Regions from separate parts of the Kosakonia pseudosacchari genome, predicted to be linked through region 1. Evidence: predicted binding sites of a transcription regulator. Region 1 holds the regulator's gene; each other region holds the start of a gene.

The links. The regulator PurR, encoded in region 1, represses purine synthesis genes. The targets are predictions, from matches to a motif close to CANGCAAACGTTTGCNTG.
Region 2: a site for PurR is predicted at 3,497-3,514, ahead of purM (phosphoribosylformylglycinamidine cyclo-ligase). Genes of this name have one in related genera too.
Region 3: a site for PurR is predicted at 2,571-2,588, ahead of purE (5-(carboxyamino)imidazole ribonucleotide mutase). Genes of this name have one in related genera too.
Region 4: a site for PurR is predicted at 3,946-3,963, ahead of gcvT (glycine cleavage system aminomethyltransferase GcvT). Genes of this name have one in related genera too.

Annotation. Positions count from the first base shown of each region.
Region 1 covers NZ_CP063425.1:2,153,932-2,159,059, forward strand. The annotation lists gene punC (purine nucleoside transporter PunC) at 1-609, opposite strand, end outside; gene punR (DNA-binding transcriptional activator PunR) at 721-1,632, shown strand; gene purR (HTH-type transcriptional repressor PurR) at 1,651-2,676, opposite strand; gene cydH (cytochrome bd-I oxidase subunit CydH) at 2,974-3,063, shown strand; gene IP581_RS10150 (MFS transporter) at 3,233-4,402, shown strand; gene sodB (superoxide dismutase [Fe]) at 4,457-5,038, opposite strand.
Region 2 covers NZ_CP063425.1:3,509,515-3,514,642, reverse strand. The annotation lists gene ppk1 (polyphosphate kinase 1) at 1-1,484, opposite strand, end outside; gene purN (phosphoribosylglycinamide formyltransferase) at 1,760-2,401, opposite strand; gene purM (phosphoribosylformylglycinamidine cyclo-ligase) at 2,398-3,435, opposite strand; gene upp (uracil phosphoribosyltransferase) at 3,670-4,296, shown strand; gene uraA (uracil permease) at 4,406-5,128, shown strand, end outside.
Region 3 covers NZ_CP063425.1:1,204,613-1,209,740, reverse strand. The annotation lists gene cysS (cysteine--tRNA ligase) at 1-1,137, opposite strand, end outside; gene ppiB (peptidylprolyl isomerase B) at 1,311-1,805, shown strand; gene lpxH (UDP-2,3-diacylglucosamine diphosphatase) at 1,809-2,531, shown strand; gene purE (5-(carboxyamino)imidazole ribonucleotide mutase) at 2,660-3,169, shown strand; gene purK (5-(carboxyamino)imidazole ribonucleotide synthase) at 3,166-4,233, shown strand; gene mnmH (tRNA 2-selenouridine(34) synthase MnmH) at 4,324-5,128, shown strand, end outside.
Region 4 covers NZ_CP063425.1:4,037,163-4,042,290, forward strand. The annotation lists gene gcvP (aminomethyl-transferring glycine dehydrogenase) at 1-2,174, opposite strand, end outside; gene gcvH (glycine cleavage system protein GcvH) at 2,348-2,737, opposite strand; gene gcvT (glycine cleavage system aminomethyltransferase GcvT) at 2,761-3,855, opposite strand; gene ubiI (FAD-dependent 2-octaprenylphenol hydroxylase) at 4,279-5,128, opposite strand, start outside.

The DNA of each region.
Region 1 (5,128 bases):
CCTGGCGCGCAGCAGATCCATAAAGGTCAGCGGTTGTTCGTGGTGCTCAATTTTATTCGCCGGTGCTTTCAGTCGCCATGCCGGGATCATCAGAATCAATGTGATCGCCAGTAAGGTGGCGAAAATGGCCTGCCAGTTGAAATGCGCAAGGATCCAGGCTCCCAGCAGCGGTGCCAGAGCGGGTGTTAAACCAACGAGCGGCATAATGGTGGCGAAGATGCGATTAACGCGATGCGTGGGATAGTTATCCGTCACCAGCGCCTGCCAGCTTACTGTCGCGGCGCAGACGCCAACCGCCTGGACAAAGCGCAGCACCAGCAGCAGGGTTGCATCGCGTACCCATAATGTACCCAGACAGCCCAGCGCGAAAATCGCCAGCCCGGCCAGCAAAACCGGCTTGCGGCCATAGCGATCCGATAGCGGCCCCCATACCAGTTGCGCAATGGCAAAGCCCGCCAGAAACAGGCTTAAGGTTGCGCTAACCACCGCAGACGATGTGTGTAAATCTTGCTGTATCGCGCTGAAAGCGGGGAGGTACATATCAGTGGCTAAAAAGCCGAGCACGCTTAATCCCGCGAGCCAGACTAAAAATCCATTGCCAGGTTGCATGTGGGTTTCTCTTTATTGCAGGTAATCAGGGCTGTTGAGTGTAAGGAGTGCATTAAGGCTTGTGAAACGCTAATATTTGCGTAGTGGTTTCAAAATTTTTGCAGGCAGATTATGTGGTCAGAATATTCGCTGGAAGTGGTTGATGCTGTCGCCCGCAATGGCAGTTTTAGCGGTGCAGCGCAGGAGTTACACCGTGTGCCCTCTGCAGTGAGCTATACCGTGCGACAGCTTGAGGAGTGGCTGGCTGTTCCGCTGTTTGAACGCCGCCATCGTGATGTCGAGCTCACGCCTGCCGGGGTCTGGTTTTTGAAAGAAGGGCGTGCTGTTATCAAAAAAATGCAGATCACCCGTCAGCAGTGTCAGCAAATCGCTAACGGCTGGCGCGGACAACTGGCGATTGCGGTCGACAACATCGTCAAACCTGAGCGTACCCGGCAATTGATCGTCGATTTCTATCGCCATTTCAGCGACGTTGAGTTACAGGTCTACCAGGAAGTATTTAACGGTGTCTGGGATGCGCTTGCTGATGGGCGGGTTGAACTGGCGATCGGCGCAACGCAGGCCATTCCCGTCGGCGGGCGCTATGCGTTTCGCGATATGGGGATGCTGAGCTGGAAATGTGTGGTTTCCAGTCGCCATCCGCTGGCGTCACTGGCAGGCCCGCTTAGCGACGACACCTTACGCAACTGGCCTTCACTTATCCAGGAAGATACGTCCCGTTCGTTGCCCAAACGTATTACCTGGCTGCTGGATAATCAGAAACGCGTGATCGTCCCGGATTGGGCGTCGTCGGAGGCGTGCTTATCGGCAGGATTATGCGTGGGAATGGTGCCGGCACACTTTGCCCGCCCACGGCTCGACAGCGGTGACTGGGTCGCGCTGACGCTGGAAAACCCCTTCCCGGACGCGGCGTGCTGCCTGACGTGGCAGCAAAATGAAGCTTCCCCGGCGTTAAACTGGCTGCTGGAATACCTGGGAGATAGTGAAACGCTGAATAATGAATGGTTACGGGAGCCGAATTAACGGCTCCGTAATAAGCGATTAGCGGCGGTAGTCGCGGAACGGACCATCGGCCACGGAACGGCGCTCAACCAGGCGCGGATGCACTTCAATAGACTGCGACTCTTCGCGCTTGTTGACGATGCGATCAAGCAGCATGGTAAACGCCGTTTCTCCCAGCGAGTCTTTCGGCTGGTGAATCGTGGTCAACGCCGGGGTGAAGAAGCGTGAGTTACGCACGTTGTCATAACCAATCAGGGAAATATCCTGCGGTACGCGTAAACCCATCTCATCGGCAGCGCACAGCGCGCCCATTGCCATAATGTCACCACCGCAAAAGACAGCGGTAGGACGATGCGCCTGACCGAGGATTTGCTGCATCGCGCGATAGCCGGATTCCGGCTCGAAATCGCCCTGGACGATCCAGCTTTCCGGCACGCTAATAAGAGCTTCTTCCATCGCTTTCATAAAGCCAGCCAGACGGCCAGCGCCAGTGTTACGCTCCAGAGGACCGGGGATCACGCCAATATCGCGGTGTCCGCGGTCAATAAGATAGCGCCCGGCCATATAACCGCCTTCAAAGGCGTTATCAATAACGGAATCCGTAAAGTCGGCCTTCGCTTCGCCCCAGTCCATCACCACCATCGGGATATGGCGGTACTCTTCGAGCATGCTTAACAGCGATTCCGGGTATTCGGAACACATTACCAGCAAGCCATCGACGCGTTTTTGCGCCATCATCGACAGATAAGCCCGCTGTTTTTCCAGGCTATTCCAGGCATTACCGAGGATCAGGGTGTAACCCTTCTGGAAGCACTTTTTCTCAACGGCTTCAATAATTTCAGCAAAGTAGGCCGCTTCACTGCTGGTGGCCAGCAAGCCGATCGATTTTGTGTGATTCACTTTCAGGCTGCGGGCGACGGCGCTGGGGGAATAGTGCAACTCTTTAATCGCCGCCCACACGGCATTGCGCGTTTCTTCGGCGACGAAACGGGTTTTGTTAATTACATGTGATACGGTTGTAGTGGAAACGTTTGCTCGTTTCGCTACGTCTTTAATCGTTGCCATCAGATATCACTCCAGACCATATCATAAGCTCCTGATAATACATAAGGTAAACGTTTGCCTTTAATCACCCTGTACCCATCAAAGGGGGTGCGGTACGCCGGGAAAACGACACTGGACGTCAGGAGGGGAGTCAATGGCCGGTACGCTAATAAATTTAGCGTCGAATTTTGTCTGATCTTGAGCAAAAGGGGAAGTATTAAAACGTTTCTCCTGCCAATTCCCGCAAGATTTTTAAGATAATTTGTGCAAAAATGCGTTATCTCACTTTTTGTGGGGAAATTAAAAAGGGGAAAATTGATGAGCACCGATCTGAAGTATTCTTTAATCACTACCGTCATCGTTCTGGGCCTGATTGTTTTCGGCGGTCTGACTGCTGCACTGCATTGATCTATCGCGAGGGAGAGCCTCTTCTCCCTCGGTTTTCTTCCCCCGCTATTGTTATCACTTCTGCAATAATCTTTTGTCATTCTGCTAACTTCTGTTTTTTGTGATAGCTGTCATACTTTTGACTTCAGCGACAGGGTCGCAAGTCGGCATGTCTATTTTGGAGTGACAGATGAAAATTAATTTCCCTTTGCTTGCCCTGGCGATTGGCGCCTTCGGCATTGGTACCACCGAGTTTTCCCCGATGGGATTACTGCCGGTTATTGCCCGCGGCGTTGACGTTTCTATTCCGGCGGCGGGGATGCTGATTAGCGCCTACGCGATCGGCGTGATGGTCGGTGCGCCGTTAATGACGTTGCTGCTGTCTCACCGCGGCAGACGCAACGCCCTGATCTTTTTGATGGCGATTTTTACGCTCGGTAACGTGCTGTCGGCGATTGCGCCGGATTACGCCACATTAATGCTGGCGCGTATCGTCACCAGCCTGAACCATGGCGCTTTCTTTGGTCTTGGTTCGGTGATGGCAGCAAGCGTGGTCGCGAAAGAGAAGCAGGCCAGTGCGGTGGCGACCATGTTCATGGGGCTGACCATTGCTAACATTGGCGGTGTCCCTGCCGCGACCTGGCTGGGTGAAACCATTGGCTGGCGTATGTCGTTCATGGCTACCGCCGGGCTGGGTGTGATTGCCATGGCGAGTCTGTTCTTTTCACTGCCGAAAGGTGGCGCAGGTGAGCGCCCGGACGTGCGTAAAGAGCTGTCGGTGCTGGTGCGCCCGCAGGTGTTATCCGCGTTGCTGACCACCGTGCTCGGTGCGGGTGCCATGTTCACGCTGTATACCTATATTGCGCCGGTGCTGCACACCATTACCGATGCCACTCCCGTTTTTGTCACGGCGATGCTGGTGTTGATTGGCGTTGGCTTCTCCATTGGTAACTATCTCGGCGGCAAACTGGCGGATCGTTCCGTAACCGGCACGCTGAAAGGCTTTTTACTTCTGCTGATTGCCATCATGCTGGCGATCCCGTTCCTGGCGCGCAGTGAAGTGGGCGCGGCTATCAGCATGGTGGTATGGGGCGCGGCGACGTTTGCGGTGGTTCCACCGTTGCAGATGCGTGTCATGCGCGTTGCGCACGAAGCACCTGGGCTTTCATCGTCAGTCAATATCGGTGCCTTTAACCTTGGTAATGCGCTGGGTGCGGCAGCCGGTGGGGCAGTGATTTCCGGTGGGCTGGGTTATGATTTCGTCCCGGTTATGGGGGCGATTATTGCCGGGCTGGGCCTGCTGGTGGTGCTGTTCTCTGGTCGCTCACAGCCAGAACGTGCTTATGCCGCTGCAGAATAAATAGCAGGAATGCAAAAAAGGAGGGGCTGGCCCCTCCTTTGTTTTATGTCACGTTTATGCCGCTAAATTTTTGGCAACGAATGACCAGTTTACCAGCGCCCAGAAATGTTCGAGGTAGTTCGGGCGCGCATTACGGTAATCAATGTAATACGCATGTTCCCACACATCGACGGTTAACAGCGGGGTTGCATCGCTTGTCAGTGGAGTGCCCGCATTAGACGTTGAAACAATGGCCAATGCGCCATCCGCTTTTTTCACCAGCCACGTCCAGCCTGAACCGAAGTTTTTTACTGCCGCATCAGTGAATTGCGCTTTGAATTCGGCAAAGCTACCGAATGATTTGGTGATAGCCGCCGCCAGTTCACCGGTCGGTTCACCGCCGGCATTCGGAGCCAGGCAGTGCCAGTAGAAGGTATGGTTCCAGACCTGGGCGGCATTGTTGAACACGCCGCCTTCGCTGCTTTTCACAATCTCTTCCAGAGTTTTCCCTTCAAAAGCGCTGCCTTTGATCAGGTTGTTGAGGTTGGTGACATACGTCTGATGATGTTTACCATAATGGTATTCCAGCGTTTCGGCTGAGATATGCGGCGCCAGGGCGTCTTTTGCATACGGTAATGCAGGTAATTCAAACGACATTGCTATTCTCCTTTCATTATTTTAATGACATCCAATAGCCCTACTGGATGTGCGGATTAGGGTAGCAAATCGAAAGGGCAGACTAAAGAG
Region 2 (5,128 bases), 1.4 Mb from region 1:
GGGCGATAGGGGTTTTCAATAAAGTTGAACACCCGGCGCACTTCATTGGTAATGCGCGCATCGGCCGTGATCAGCGAGTAGTCTGTGTAAAGCCGCGCGGTTTTTTCGTTAAAGTTGCCGGTACCGATGTGCGCATAGCGCACGATCTCTTCCCCTTCCATACGGGAAATGAGGAACAGTTTGGCGTGAATTTTTAAGCCCGGCGCCGAGAAGATCACCTGCACGCCCGCTTCCGTCAGCCGTTTCGCCCAGTGGATGTTGGCTTCTTCGTCGAAACGCGCCTGTAACTCCACCACCACGGTCACTTTTTTACCGTTATGCGCCGCGTGGATCATCGAATCAATAATGCGCGAATCTTTCGCCACGCGGTAAATGTTGATTTTGATCGCCAGCACGCTCGGGTCGAACGACGCCTGGCGCAGCAGCTCCAGCACGTGTTCAAAGGTGTGGTACGGATAATAGAGCAGCACATCGCGTTCGCGAATGGCGTCAAAACCGTTGCGGAACTTATCAAACCAGATGTGACGCAGGCGCGGCAGCGGTTTGTTGACAAGGTTGGCTTTGCCGACATTGGGAAAACCAATAAAGTCTTTGAAGTTGTGGTAACGCCCGCCAGGAATAATGGAGTCATAACGGGAGATGGTCAGCTTTTCACGCAGCATTTCGACCATGGCATCGGGCATATCGCGTTGATAAACAAAACGCACCGGCTCGGCGGTCAGACGCTGTTTCAGGCTGGAGGACATCAGCTCCATCAGGCTCGATTCCATTTCGTGCACCAGGTCATATTCGGCGTCACGGGTCATTTTCATCGAGTAGGCGTTCAGCGCGTCATAATCGAAGAAGCCTTTAAAGATATCATCCAGGCAGTAACGCAGAATGTTATCCAGCAGAATCATCGGCTTGCGACGGCGCGGCGTTTCCGGCGGCAGGTTAACAAAGCGCGGCACTTTATCTGACGGGATCTCCAGCAGCGCGTAACGAATTTCGTCGCCGCGAATAATCTCAACCGCCAGGTAGGTGTAATCATCTTTTAAGAAGCGTACCAGGTTGGTTTCGCGGTTAATCAGCGTCGGGGTAATGTGCTGGCGCAAATATTGTTTGAAGTAATTGCGCAGCCAGCTCTGCTGGTTTTGCGAAAGCTGACGTTCGTTAATCAGGAAAATTTGATTGCGCGCCATCTCAAGCAGCAAGTCGTTGTACAGACTGTCGAACTCTTGATCGGCTTTCAGTACGCGGGACTGGATCTTGCCCAGCAGATGGCGGGAGTTCGTGGTAACGCCTTGCTCTTCGCTGATGATTAAGCGGCGTTTCAGTTCAGCAAAACGGACTTTATAAAATTCGTCGAGGTTGTTGGAATAGATCCCCAAAAAACGCATGCGTTCGATAAGTGGGTTACTTTTGTCGGCGGCTTCCTGGAGAACACGTTCATTGAAGCACAACCAGCTTAGTTCTTTTTCGAGATATAACTTTTCCTGACCCATTCCTGTTTACACTCCGGTTCTTGCTCGGGACACGGCAAATCCTTCTCGCTCTCGCGGTGCCCTGACTGACAGGTGAACGTTGCTGGCGTCCCTTCGTATGACACAACTTATTATGGCGAGCTTTGCCGTCAGATGTCCAACTGTGCCAAAAAAGTATGACAGTAATCCGTTTTTCGCATCTAAGATGATGGAAATAAAGTCACTTTTTCTTTTTGCAGGGGAGAGGGAAGAAACCCTGCCGCGGCGGGCAGGGTGAAAAGCGATAAATTGAGTAATTATTCGTCGGCCGCATAGCCTTCGGGCGGTAAGCGCACACCATCCAGCCACGCGCTGTTGCTGTCCATTTTCAGGCGGCCATCAACAAACCAGCTAACCACCAGCGGGTAAATCGCATGTTCCTGCGACTGCACGCGTTCGGTGATCTCTTCTTCCGTATCACCTTCAAACACCGGTACTTTGGCTTGCAAAATCACCGGGCCGCCGTCCAGCTCATCGGTAACAAAATGCACGCTGGTGCCGTGTTCTTCATCGCCGTTTTCCAGCACCTGACGGTGCGTGTGCAGGCCGGGATATTTCGGCAACAGGGAAGGGTGGATATTCAACAGACGTCCGGCGTAATGCGCGACAAACGCCGGGCTGAGGATACGCATATAACCCGCCAGCACGACCACGTCCGGGGCATAGGCGTCGATTTCCTGCATCAGCTCGCGGTCAAACGCATCGCGGCTGGCGAACTGATCTGCGCTCAGCGCATGAGCGGGAATATTGGCTTCCCGCGCACGTTCAAGGCCGAACGCGTCGGCCTTATTACTGAAAACTGCCCGCAGGGTGCCGTTGATTTTTTTCTGTTTGCAGGCGTCGATAATTGCCTGCAAGTTGCTTCCGTTACCGGAAATCAGCACCACGATGTTTTTCATTCAATAACCACACGCTCACTGGAATCGGATGCTTTGATGATACCGATTTTCCACGCGTTTTCACCCTTCGCATTCAGCAGCGTGATGGCTTTATCGGCTTCTGCCGCAGGCAGCGCAATCACCATGCCGACGCCGCAGTTAAAGGTGCGGTACATTTCGTGGCGGCTCACGTTACCGGCGTTTTGCAGCCAGTTAAACACGGCCGGCCACTGCCAGGAGGATTCATCGATGACCGCCTGGGTGTTATCCGGCAGTACGCGCGGAATGTTTTCCCAGAAACCGCCGCCGGTCAGGTGGGCGATAGCGTGGACATCGACATTTGCAATCAGCTCCAGCACGGACTTCACATAAATGCGGGTCGGTTCCAGCAGGTGATCGGCCAGCGGTTTGCCTTCCAGTTGCGTCGCCAGCGGATCGGCACCGCTCACTTCGAGCACTTTACGCACCAGCGAATAGCCATTGGAGTGCGGGCCGCTGGAAGCCAGTGCTACCAGCACGTCGCCGTCGGCCACTTTGGCACCGTCGATGATTTCTGATTTTTCTACCACACCGACGCAGAAACCGGCGACATCGTAATCTTCTCCATGGTACATGCCCGGCATTTCCGCCGTTTCGCCGCCCACCAGCGCACAGCCAGATTGCAGACAGCCTTCGGCGATGCCGTTGATCACGCTGGCGGCGGTATCAACATCCAGCTTGCCGGTCGCGTAATAGTCGAGGAAGAACAGCGGCTCTGCGCCCTGTACCACCAGATCGTTAACGCACATGGCCACCAGATCGATACCGATGGTGTCGTGACGTTTCAGATCCATTGCCAGACGCAGTTTTGTGCCCACGCCGTCAGTGCCGGAAACCAGTACTGGCTCACGATATTTTTGCGGCAGCGCGCACAGCGCACCGAAGCCGCCCAAACCGCCCATCACTTCCGGGCGACGGGTTTTCTTCACCACGCCTTTGATTCGGTCAACCAGAGCATTACCTGCGTCGATATCAACACCGGCATCTTTATAGCTGAGAGAGGTTTTATCGGTCACTGCTTGGGTCCCCACGCGTTTACTTGCGGTAGAAATAAAATTCGGCGCAATTCTAACAGCCAAGGCAAACGTTTGCGAGTCCATTATTTAAGGGCGCGGCGGATTCTTGCGATATACTCTTTTCCAGTCTGATTGATCGCGATCAAGCGCCTTTCTGTAGCGCGACGGAGAAAAAGCGGTATAATCCGGCGATTTTTTTTGTGGCTGCCACCTGTCAGGGGAAAGGAGAAGAGTATGAAGGTCGTGGAAGTAAAACACCCACTCGTCAAACACAAGCTGGGCCTGATGCGAGAGAACGACATCAGCACCAAACGCTTTCGTGAACTCGCCTCAGAAGTGGGCAGCCTGCTGACCTATGAAGCAACGGCCGATCTGGAAACCGAAAAAGTCACTATCGAAGGCTGGAACGGTCCGGTTCAGGTTGATCAAATAAAAGGTAAGAAAATCACCGTTGTGCCGATCCTGCGCGCCGGTCTGGGTATGATGGAAGGCGTGCTGGAGCACGTACCGAGTGCGCGTATCAGCGTCGTTGGCATCTACCGTAATGAAGAGACGCTGGAGCCGGTACCGTATTTCCAGAAACTGGTGTCCAATATTGACGAGCGTATGGCGCTGGTGGTTGACCCGATGCTGGCGACCGGCGGTTCGATGATCGCTACCATCGACCTGCTGAAAAACGCCGGTTGCCACAGCATTAAAGTGCTGGTGCTGGTTGCCGCGCCGGAAGGTCTGGCGGCGCTGGAAAAAGCGCACCCGGATGTTGAACTGTACACCGCGTCGATTGACCAGGGGCTGAATGAGCACGGATACATTATTCCGGGCCTCGGCGACGCCGGCGACAAAATCTTTGGTACGAAATAACTGATTAGAAATCGAAAGCCGACTTTGATAGTCGGCTTTTTTTTGGAATTCATAACACTGCCCGCCATTTTGGACGGGCGGACAACAACAACACTCAGAGGAAAACACTATGACGCGCCGTGCTATCGGGGTAAGTGAAAGACCGCCGCTTTTGCAGACCATCCCGCTTAGTTTACAGCATCTGTTCGCCATGTTCGGCGCAACGGTGCTGGTGCCAATCCTGTTCCACATTAACCCGGCCACCGTGCTGCTGTTTAATGGTATCGGGACACTGCTCTATATCTTTATTTGTAAAGGGAAAATCCCGGCCTATTTAGGTTCCAGCTTTGCGTTTATTTCCCCGGTGCTGCTGTTGCTGCCGCTGGGCTACGAAGTGGCGCTCGGTGGGTTCATTATGTGCGGCGTGCTGTTCTGCCTTGTCTCGTTCATTGTGAAAAAAGCGGGCACCGGCTGGCTGGATGTGATGTTCCCGCCTGCGGCGATGGGCGCAATCGTTGCCGTCATCGGTCTGGAACTGGCGGGCGTGGCGGCGAATATGGCCGGTCTGCTGCCAGCGGAAGGGCAGTCTGCGGATTCCAAAACCGTGATCATCTCGCTGGTGACGCTGGGCGTGACGGTGTTTGGCTCGGTGCTGTTCCGTGGCTTTATGGCGATTATCCCGATTCTCATTGGCGTGCTGGCGGGCTATGCGCTCTCCTTCGCGATGGGCGTTGTCGATACCACGCCGATTGCCCAGGCGCACTGGTTCGCGCTGCCGACGTTCTATACCCCGCGGTTTGAGTGGTTTGCCATTTTCACTATTCTGCCGGCAGCGCTGGTGGTAATTGCCGAG
Region 3 (5,128 bases), 950 kb from region 1:
TGAATCCCCGTCGTGCTTCAGCGTATTCACTTCGCGCGCGAGGTCAAAAAGCACGGAATAGGCTTCCGGCGTGTTGAAGTCGTCATCCATGGCTTCGCAGAAGCGCTTCTGGAACAGCTCACCCTCATAGAAATAACGATCTTCCGCGTTATCGCTGTCCGTACCACGCAGCGCGTTGTACAGACGCTCCAGCGCAGAGCGCGCCTGTTTCAGGTTCTCTTCGCTGTAGTTCAACTGGCTGCGATAGTGGCCGGACATCAGGAAGTAGCGCACGGTTTCCGCGTCGTAATACTTGAGCACATCGCGCACCGTAAAGAAGTTGCCGAGCGATTTTGACATCTTCTCGCGATCAACCATCACCATGCCGGAGTGCATCCAGTAATTCACATATTCACCATCATGCGCACAGGTTGACTGGGCGATTTCGTTTTCATGGTGCGGGAACATCAGATCGGAACCGCCGCCGTGGATGTCGAAATGCGAACCCAGCTGTTTGCAGTTCATCGCCGAACACTCAATATGCCAGCCAGGACGCCCTTCGCCCCACGGTGATGGCCAGCTCGGCTCGCCGGGCTTGGACATTTTCCACAGCACGAAGTCCATCGGGTTACGTTTGACTTCCGCGACTTCTACGCGCGCGCCCGCCTGCAACTGATCCAGATCCTGGCGCGAAAGCTGGCCGTAAGTCGGATCGGTCGGCACCGAGAACATCACATCGCCGTTTTCGGCAACGTAAGCGTGTTCACGCTCCAGCAGGCGCTGGGTAATTTCAATAATTTCATGGATATGGTGCGTTGCGCGCGGTTCGCTGTCCGGGCGCAGAATGTTGAGCGCGTCAAAATCCTTATGCATCTCGACGATCATGCGGTCGACCAGCGCGACAAAACTTTCGCCGTTTTCATTAGCGCGCTTAATGATTTTGTCGTCAATATCGGTGATATTACGGACATATTTCAGCTTATAGCCGAGAAAACGCAAATAGCGGGATACCACGTCAAAGGCGACAAACGTACGGCCGTGACCGATATGACAGAGATCGTAAACGGTAATACCACACACGTACATGCCGACTTCCCCGGCATGAATAGGTTTGAATTCCTCTTTTTGGCGCGTCAGTGTATTAAAGATTTTTAACATCGAAGATTCCATGTGGACGTGTGTGGAACGAAAACCGCATATATTACCCGTAATTCAAACCCGAAGCAGCACACTTTGCAAGGTGATCCAGCCTCGCGGTTATGCTATAACAAGCGACTATCTCTGACCCACTGGCGGGTCTACGCACTACACTATCAGAACAGGATGCAATAATGGTTACTTTCCACACTAATCACGGCGACATCGTAATCAAAACCTTTGATGACAAAGCGCCTGAAACAGTTAAAAACTTCCTGGACTATTGCCGTGAAGGTTTCTACAACAACACGATTTTCCACCGTGTTATCAATGGCTTTATGATTCAGGGCGGCGGTTTCGAACCGGGCATGAACCAGAAAGTCACCAAAGACCCGATCAAAAACGAAGCCAACAACGGTCTGAAAAATACCCGTGGTACGCTGGCAATGGCGCGTACTCAGGCGCCGCACTCCGCTACCGCACAGTTCTTCATCAACGTGGCGGATAACGACTTCCTGAACTTCAGCGGCGAAAGCATGCAGGGCTGGGGCTACTGCGTATTTGCCGAAGTGGTTGAAGGTATGGACGTTGTTGACAAGATTAAAGGCGTTTCTACCGGCCGCAGCGGCATGCACCAGGATGTGCCGAAAGAAGACGTTGTGATTGAAAGCGTGGACGTCAGCGAGTAATTGGTGGCGACACTCTTTATCGCAGATTTGCATCTGCAAACAGAAGAACCGGCGATCACCGCCGGTTTTCTGCGTTTTTTGGCCGGTACGGCGCGTGAAGCTGATGCGCTCTACATTTTGGGCGATCTGTTTGAAGCGTGGATCGGCGACGACGATCCCAACCCGCTACATCAGCAAATAGCACACGCGATTAAAGCTCTCGTCGATAGCGGCGTCCCGTGCTATTTCATTCACGGCAACCGCGATTTCCTGCTCGGTAAACGCTTTGCTCAGGCCTGTGGAATGCAGCTTTTACCGCAAGAGCAGGTGCTCAAACTGTATGGCCGCAACGTGCTGATTATGCATGGCGATACACTCTGCACCGACGATACCGGTTATCAGGCCTTTCGCGCCAAAGTGCACCAACCCTGGCTGCAAACGCTGTTCCTCACCCTGCCGCTGTTTATCCGCCGCCGTATTGCCGCGAAAATGCGCGCGGGTAGCAAAGCGGCCAACAGCAGCAAGTCGCTTTCGATTATGGATGTAAACCAGCACGCCGTGGTGGAAGTCATGGAAAAACACCAGGTGCAGTGGTTGATCCACGGTCATACCCATCGCCCGGCAATGCATGAACTCACCGCGAATAACGCCCCCGCATTCCGTGCCGTTTTAGGCGCGTGGCACAGCGAAGGCTCGATGGTGCGCGTCAGCGAGAGCGATGTCGAACTGATTCATTTCCCGTTCTGAATACGCTTGCGATCAGGCGTCAAACGCGCGAAACATCGCTACGCAACCGTTTTCCTTGCCCGTTTTACATGCTATTCTCTGTGCCCTCTTATGTAGTCTGAAGCACACCCACAGGAGTTTTGAGACGTATGTCTTCAAGCAACCAACCGGCGCGCATCGCCATTGTTATGGGCTCGAAAAGCGACTGGGCCACTATGCAATTCGCCGCAGAAATCCTCGATACCCTGAACGTTCCGCACCATGTTGAAATCGTCTCCGCACACCGCACCCCGGATAAACTGTTTAGCTTCGCCGAAAGCGCGGAACAAAACGGTTTTCAGGTAATTATTGCCGGTGCCGGTGGCGCGGCGCATCTGCCGGGCATGATCGCGGCGAAAACACTGGTGCCGGTGCTGGGTGTGCCGGTACAAAGCGCGGCGTTAAGCGGTGTGGACAGCCTTTACTCTATCGTGCAGATGCCGCGCGGCATTCCGGTGGGAACGCTGGCGATTGGCAAAGCCGGTGCGGCCAACGCCGCGCTGCTGGCAGCGCAGATCCTGGCGCAGCATGATGCGCAACTGCACCAGCGTCTGGCGGCCTGGCGTCAATCACAAACGGACGACGTGCTGGATAACCCGGATCCGAGAGGCGCGGCATGAAACAGGTTTGTGTATTAGGCAACGGTCAGCTTGGCCGGATGTTGCGCCAGGCCGGTGAGCCGCTCAGCATTGCGGTCTGGCCTGTCGGGCTGGACGACGCCCCGGAAGCCGTTCCCTTTCAGCAAAGTGTAATCACCGCCGAAATCGAACGCTGGCCAGAAACGGCGTTAACGCGCGAACTGGCGCGCCACCCGGCGTTTGTTAACCGCGATGTGTTTCCGATCATTGCCGATCGCCTGACGCAAAAACAGTTATTCGACAAACTCGAACTGGCTACCGCGCCGTGGCAGTTGCTGGCGGATAAAAGCGAATGGCCTGCCGTGTTTTCCCGCCTGGGGGAACTGGCGATTGTTAAGCGCCGCGTGGGGGGCTATGACGGTCGTGGGCAGTGGCGTTTACGCGCAGGCGAAACGGATCAGTTGCCGGACGACTGCTACGGCGAGTGCATTGTTGAACAGGGCATCAATTTTTCCGGTGAAGTGTCGCTGGTCGGCGCGCGCGCGCGTGATGGCAGCACCGTTTTCTACCCGCTGACGCACAATCTGCATCAGGATGGCATTTTGCGTACCAGCGTGGTTTTCCCGCAGGCTAACGCCGCCCAGCAACAGCAGGCGGAAAACATGCTTTCTGCCATCATGCATGAGCTGAACTACGTCGGCGTGATGGCGATGGAGTGCTTCGTCACGCCGGGCGGGTTACTGATTAACGAACTGGCGCCGCGCGTGCATAACAGCGGCCACTGGACGCAGAATGGCGCGTCTATCAGCCAGTTTGAACTGCATCTGCGTGCGGTGGTGGATCTGCCGTTGCCGCCGCCAGTGGTTAACAGCCCGTCGGTGATGATCAACCTGATTGGCAGCGACCTGAACTATGACTGGTTAAAGCTGCCGCTGGTGCACCTGCACTGGTATGACAAAGAGGTGCGTCCGGGGCGCAAAGTGGGTCATTTGAACCTGAACGATGATGACACCGCTCGTCTGAGCGCCACGCTGGAAGCGCTGGTGCCGCTGTTGCCGCCGGAGTACGCGAGCGGCATTGCCTGGGCGCAGTCAAAACTGCAGTAATCTCCCGCCGGGGAATTGATCTCCCCTGTTCGGGGCGTAAAATCTGCACGCTGGTGGGGTTACCACCAGCGTTTTGCAGAAGGAAGCCCAATGAACGACGCCACGGATTATCTCGCCCTCCTGCGGGATGAAACGCCTCTTATTGATGTTCGCGCACCGGTTGAGTTCGCCAAAGGTGCCATGCCCGCCGCCATCAATCTGCCCTTAATGAACGACCGCGAACGTGCGGCTGTGGGCACCTGCTATAAACGCGAAGGGGCAGAAGCCGCGCTTCGCCTGGGGCATCAACTGGTCAATGGCGAAACCCGCGAACAACGCATCGAAGCATGGCGGCAAGCCTGCGCGCAATATCCGCAGGGTTACCTTTGTTGCGCCCGTGGCGGTCAGCGTTCACATATCGTTCAGCAATGGTTACGTGAAAGCCAGGTTCACTATCCGCTGGTGGTCGGTGGTTATAAAGCGCTGCGCCAGTCCGCGATAGAAGCCACACAACAACAGATGCAACGCCCGGCGCTGCTGGTGGGTGGCTGCACCGGGAGTGGCAAAACGTTGCTGGTGCGTTCGCAGCGTAACGGCATCGATCTTGAAGGCCTCGCCCGGCATCGCGGTTCCTCGTTTGGCCGGACGTTACAACCGCAGCGTTCACAGGCCAGCTTCGAAAACCAGCTGGCGGCGGCATTACTGAAAGTGACGCCCGCGTTCTGGCTACTGGAAGACGAAAGCGCCGCGATTGGGGCGAACCACCTGCCAGAGGTAGTACGCGCGAGAATGGCGCAATCGCCGCTGGTGGTGGTGGACGATCCCTTTGCACAACGCCTGGAGCGTTTGCGCGTCGACTATTTCGTCGCGATGCACGCGGCGTTTATCACCCGTGATGGCGAGGAAGAAGGCTGGC
Region 4 (5,128 bases), 1.9 Mb from region 1:
CCAATCGGCCCCATGCCCGGACCGCCACCGCCGTGCGGAATGCAGAAGGTTTTATGCAGGTTGAGGTGCGACACATCCGCGCCGATAAAGCCCGGCGACGTGATACCCACCTGCGCATTCATGTTCGCGCCATCCAGGTAAACCTGGCCGCCAAACTGATGCACCACTTCACACACTTCGCGAATGGTCTCTTCATACACACCGTGGGTGGACGGGTACGTCACCATGATGCAGGAGAGGTTATCGCCCGCTTGCTCCGCTTTCGCGCGCAAATCGGCCAGATCGATATTGCCGTTTTTATCACAAGCAACCACCACAACCTGCATCCCCGCCATCTGTGCCGATGCCGGGTTAGTACCGTGCGCAGAACTTGGGATCAGACAGATGTCGCGGTGACCTTCGTTGCGGCTTTCATGGTAGTGACGAATCGCCAGCAAACCGGCGTATTCGCCTTGCGCGCCTGAGTTCGGCTGCATGCAGAGCGCATCATAACCGGTCAGTTTTACCAGCCAGTCAGAGAGCTGAGCGATCATCTGGTGATAACCCTCAGCCTGTTCCGGCGGGCAGAACGGGTGCAGTTCAGCGAATTCCGGCCAGGTGATTGGGATCATTTCCGCCGCCGCGTTCAGTTTCATGGTGCAGGAGCCCAGTGGGATCATCGCCTGGTTGAGCGCCAGATCTTTACGCTCCAGCGAATGCATATAACGCATCATCTCGGTTTCGCTGTGATAGCGATTAAACACCGGGTGCGTCAGGAAAGCGTCTTCACGCAGCATACTCTGCGGGATGGAACGGCTATCAAGCGCGACCTCTTTATCCAGCGCATCAATATCCAGACCATGTTTGTCGCCCAGCAGCACGTTAAACAGCACCTGCACATCTTCACGCGTGGTGGTTTCATCCAGCGTGATGCCAACGGCGTTAAGAATGTCGCTACGCAGATTAATTTCCTGCGCTTCGGCGCGAGCCAGCACGGCGGCTTTGTCCGCAACATCAACACACAGGGTGTCAAAGTAGTGCGCGTGGCGCAGTTTCAGGCCACCGCGCTGCAAACCAGCAGCAAGGATATCGGTCAGGCGATGAATACGTCCGGCAATGCGTTTCAGCCCGGCCGGACCGTGGAACACCGCGTACAAGCTGGCGATGTTGGCCAGCAGAACCTGCGAAGTACAGATGTTGGAGTTGGCTTTCTCGCGGCGAATATGCTGCTCGCGCGTCTGCATCGCCATGCGCAGCGCGGTGTTACCGGCGGCATCTTTCGACACACCGATAATGCGGCCTGGCATGGAGCGTTTGTATTCATCTTTTGCGGCAAAGAATGCCGCGTGCGGGCCACCGTAGCCCATCGGCACGCCAAAGCGTTGCGCGGAGCCAAACACAATGTCGGCCCCCTGTTTACCTGGCGCAGTCAGTTGCACCAGCGTCAACAAATCGGCGGCAACGCTGACCACGATTTTGCGGGATTTCAGTTGGTTAATCAGCGCGCTGTAATCATGCACTTCACCCGTCGTGCCGACCTGCTGGAGCAGTACGCCGAACACATCCTGGTGATCGAGAACTTTAGCCGCGTCATCAACAATCACGTCAAAACCGAAGGTTTCGGCGCGAGTGCGCACGACATCGAGCGTTTGCGGATGCACATCGGCCGCGACGAAGAAGCGGTTGGCACCTTTCAGTTTGCTGACGCGCTTCGCCATGGCCATCGCTTCAGCCGCTGCGGTGGCTTCATCCAGCAACGACGCGGAAGCGATATCCAGCCCGGTGAGATCGAGCGTAACCTGCTGGAAGTTGAGCAGCGCTTCAAGGCGGCCCTGCGACACTTCCGGCTGATACGGGGTGTAGGCGGTGTACCAGCCTGGATTTTCCAGCATGTTGCGCAGAATAACCGGCGGCAACTGCACGGCGGTGTAGCCCATGCCAATGTAAGACTTAAAGCGCTTGTTGCGGCTGGCAATCGCTTTCAGCTCGGCCAGGGCTGCGAACTCAGTGGTCGATTCCCCAACCTGCGGCGGAGTGGCAAGCTGGATGTCTTTTGGCACGATCTGGCCAATCAGTGCGTTTAACGAATCCGCGCCAACTGTGTTCAGCATCTCCTGCTGTTGCTGAGCATCCGGCCCAATGTGACGTCCAATGAAAGCGCCACGGTTTTCAAGCTGGCTTAAAGTCTGTGTCATGAGCGATGGTTCCTGAAACGTGCAGTGAATCGTATTTAGAAATTGCCTGAATATGCTAAGCCCTTCGCATTGCAGGAAGGCGGCGACGCAGCACATCCCCGGCCGCTGACATCAGTAAGCGCCCGGGAATGCGTGGAAGCCAACGCGCCTGCCACGCGAAGGATGAGGCGTATTTACTCGTCTTCGAGCAGCGCGGCGTACGCTGTCGCATCCAGCAGCGCGGCAACTTCGGCTTCGTCGCTGGCTTTAATTTTGAAAATCCAGCCTTCGCCATACGGCTCGCTGTTGACCAGCTCCGGCGAATCGGCCAGTTGATCATTAACCGCCACAATTTCACCGCTGATTGGCGCGTAGATATCAGAAGCCGCTTTTACCGATTCGGCAACGGCGCAATCATCGCCCGCGCTGACGGTCGCGCCCGCTTCCGGCAGATCGACAAACACCATATCGCCCAGCAGTTCTTGCGCATGTTCGGTGATGCCAACGGTGTAAGTGCCGTCCGCTTCTTTGCGCAGCCACTCATGTTCTTTGCTGTATTTCAGTTCGCCTGGTACGTTGCTCATTTCATTCTCTCCAGATAAAAAGATTACGCGACGGGTTTACCAGCGCGTACAAAAACAGGTTTAGTGACTTTCACCGGCATTTCGCGGTTGCGGATCTGTACAACAGCATTTTCGCCGATCCCCGCCGGAACACGTGCCAGTGCAATACTGTAGCCGAGCGTTGGCGAGAACGTACCGCTGGTGATCACGCCTTTTTGCACATTGCCTTGCGCATCGGTGAAGTGCACCGGCAGTTCATTACGCAATACGCCTTTTTCCGTCATCACCAGGCCAACCAGCTGTTCGGTGCCTTTTTCGCGTTGCAGTTCCAGCGCTTCACGACCAATAAATTCACGATCCTGCGGCTCCCAGGCGATCGTCCAGCCCATATTGGCGGCCAGCGGAGAGATACCTTCATCCATCTCCTGACCGTACAGGTTCATACCCGCTTCCAGACGCAGCGTATCGCGTGCGCCAAGGCCGCAAGGTTTCACGCCCGCATTGACCAGCGCTTGCCAGAAGCTGGCCGCTTTTTCATTGGGCAGCGCAATTTCATACCCTGCTTCGCCGGTATAACCGGTGGTCGCAATGAACAGATCACCGGTTTCCACGCCAAAGAATGGTTTCATACCTTCAACGGCGTGACGCTGCTCGTCAGTAAACAGGCTGGCGGCTTTCGCCTGCGCGTTCGGGCCTTGTACGGCGATCAGCGACAGATCATCACGTACAGTGATGTCGATGGCATAAGGTTCAGCGTGTTGGGAAATCCAGGAGAGGTCTTTTTCGCGGGTGGCGGAGTTTACAACGAGGCGGAAGAAATCTTCAGTGAAGTAGTAGACGATTAAGTCATCAATTACGCCGCCCGAGGCATTTAGCATGCCGGTGTAGAGCGCTTTACCGGGCTTCGTGAGTTTGGCGACGTCGTTTGCCAGCAAATACCGCAGAAACTCCCGGGTGCGGCTGCCTTTGAGATCGACGATGGTCATGTGCGACACATCAAACATTCCGGCATCGGTGCGCACCGCGTGGTGTTCATCGATTTGTGAGCCGTAATGCAGCGGCATCATCCAGCCATGAAAATCCACCATGCGGGCGCCGTTTAGGGTGTGTTGTTCATACAAAGGGGTCTGCTGAGCCATCTTTTCCTCGTCGAATAAGCTGAGCTATCACGTTTTTCAGCGGCGTAATTTGCGCCAAAACAACTGGTGCCGACACCGTTTTACGACGTCGACGCAAACGTTCTCTTTGGCCTGAACTTATCATCGAAAGCAGAGCTTAACCATAAAGAAAAATGGTCCATCACATTAGCTTATGACCCATCACGCACAAAATGCCATCAGAGTATTATTCTGGTGAATAACGATTCACCCTTCATTAAAAATCAGTGTTACCGACAACGGAGAAGAGATTGCAGCATTTCACTCTGCAAAAGAGAGGATTTTCCCGAAAAGAAAAAAACGCGACATGAGAAAATCTAATCCGAAAAATGAGGTGAAATTAGAATATTTCAAATGAGGAGGAGGCATCCCTTCCCGGGACCGGGAAGGGAAAGTGTGACGCAGTTAACGTAACCACTCAGGCAGATCGTTGAGCCCCATCGCCTGGCGTAACAAACGGGTTTTCACACCGGGAAGGGTATCTGCCAGTTTCAGGCCGATATCACGCAGCAGCTTTTTCGCCGGATTTGCACCCGAGAAGAGTTCGCGAAAACCCTGCATTCCGGCCAGCATCAACGCCGCGCTGTGTTTGCGGCTGCGCTCATAGCGGCGCAAATAGAGATGCTGACCAATGTCTTTACCTTCGCGGCTCAGGCGCTTCAGCTCGGTTATCAACTCCGCGACATCCATAAAGCCGAGGTTAACACCCTGCCCCGCCAGCGGGTGAATGGTGTGCGCAGCATCGCCAACCAGCGCCAGACGGTGCCCGGCAAACTGGCGCGCATAGCGTCCTGTGAGTGGATATACCTGACGTTCGCTCTCAACGCGGCACAGCCCAAGACGATTATCGAACGCCACGCACAGCGCCTGGTTGAATGCTTCCTCACTCGCTTGCTGCATGGCTTTCGCCTGCTCTGGCGGCAGCGACCAGACAATTGAGCATAAATGCGGATCGTTAAGCGGCAGAAAAGCGAGAATGCCATCGTTACCAAATACCTGGCGCGCCACCGCCTGATGCGGCTCATCGGTGCGAATGGTCGCCACAAGCGCATGATGATGGTAATCCCAGAATGTCAGCGGAATGTCGGCCTTGTTACGCAGCCAGGAGTTTGCGCCATCTGCGCCAACCACCAGCCGTGCAGTGAGCATGGTGCCATCTTTTAAAGTCAGAAACGCCTCGTTTTCGCCCCACGCCACCTGCTGCAACTCAGCCGGAGCCATGAGGGTAACATCCTTGCACTGCCGGGCTTTATCC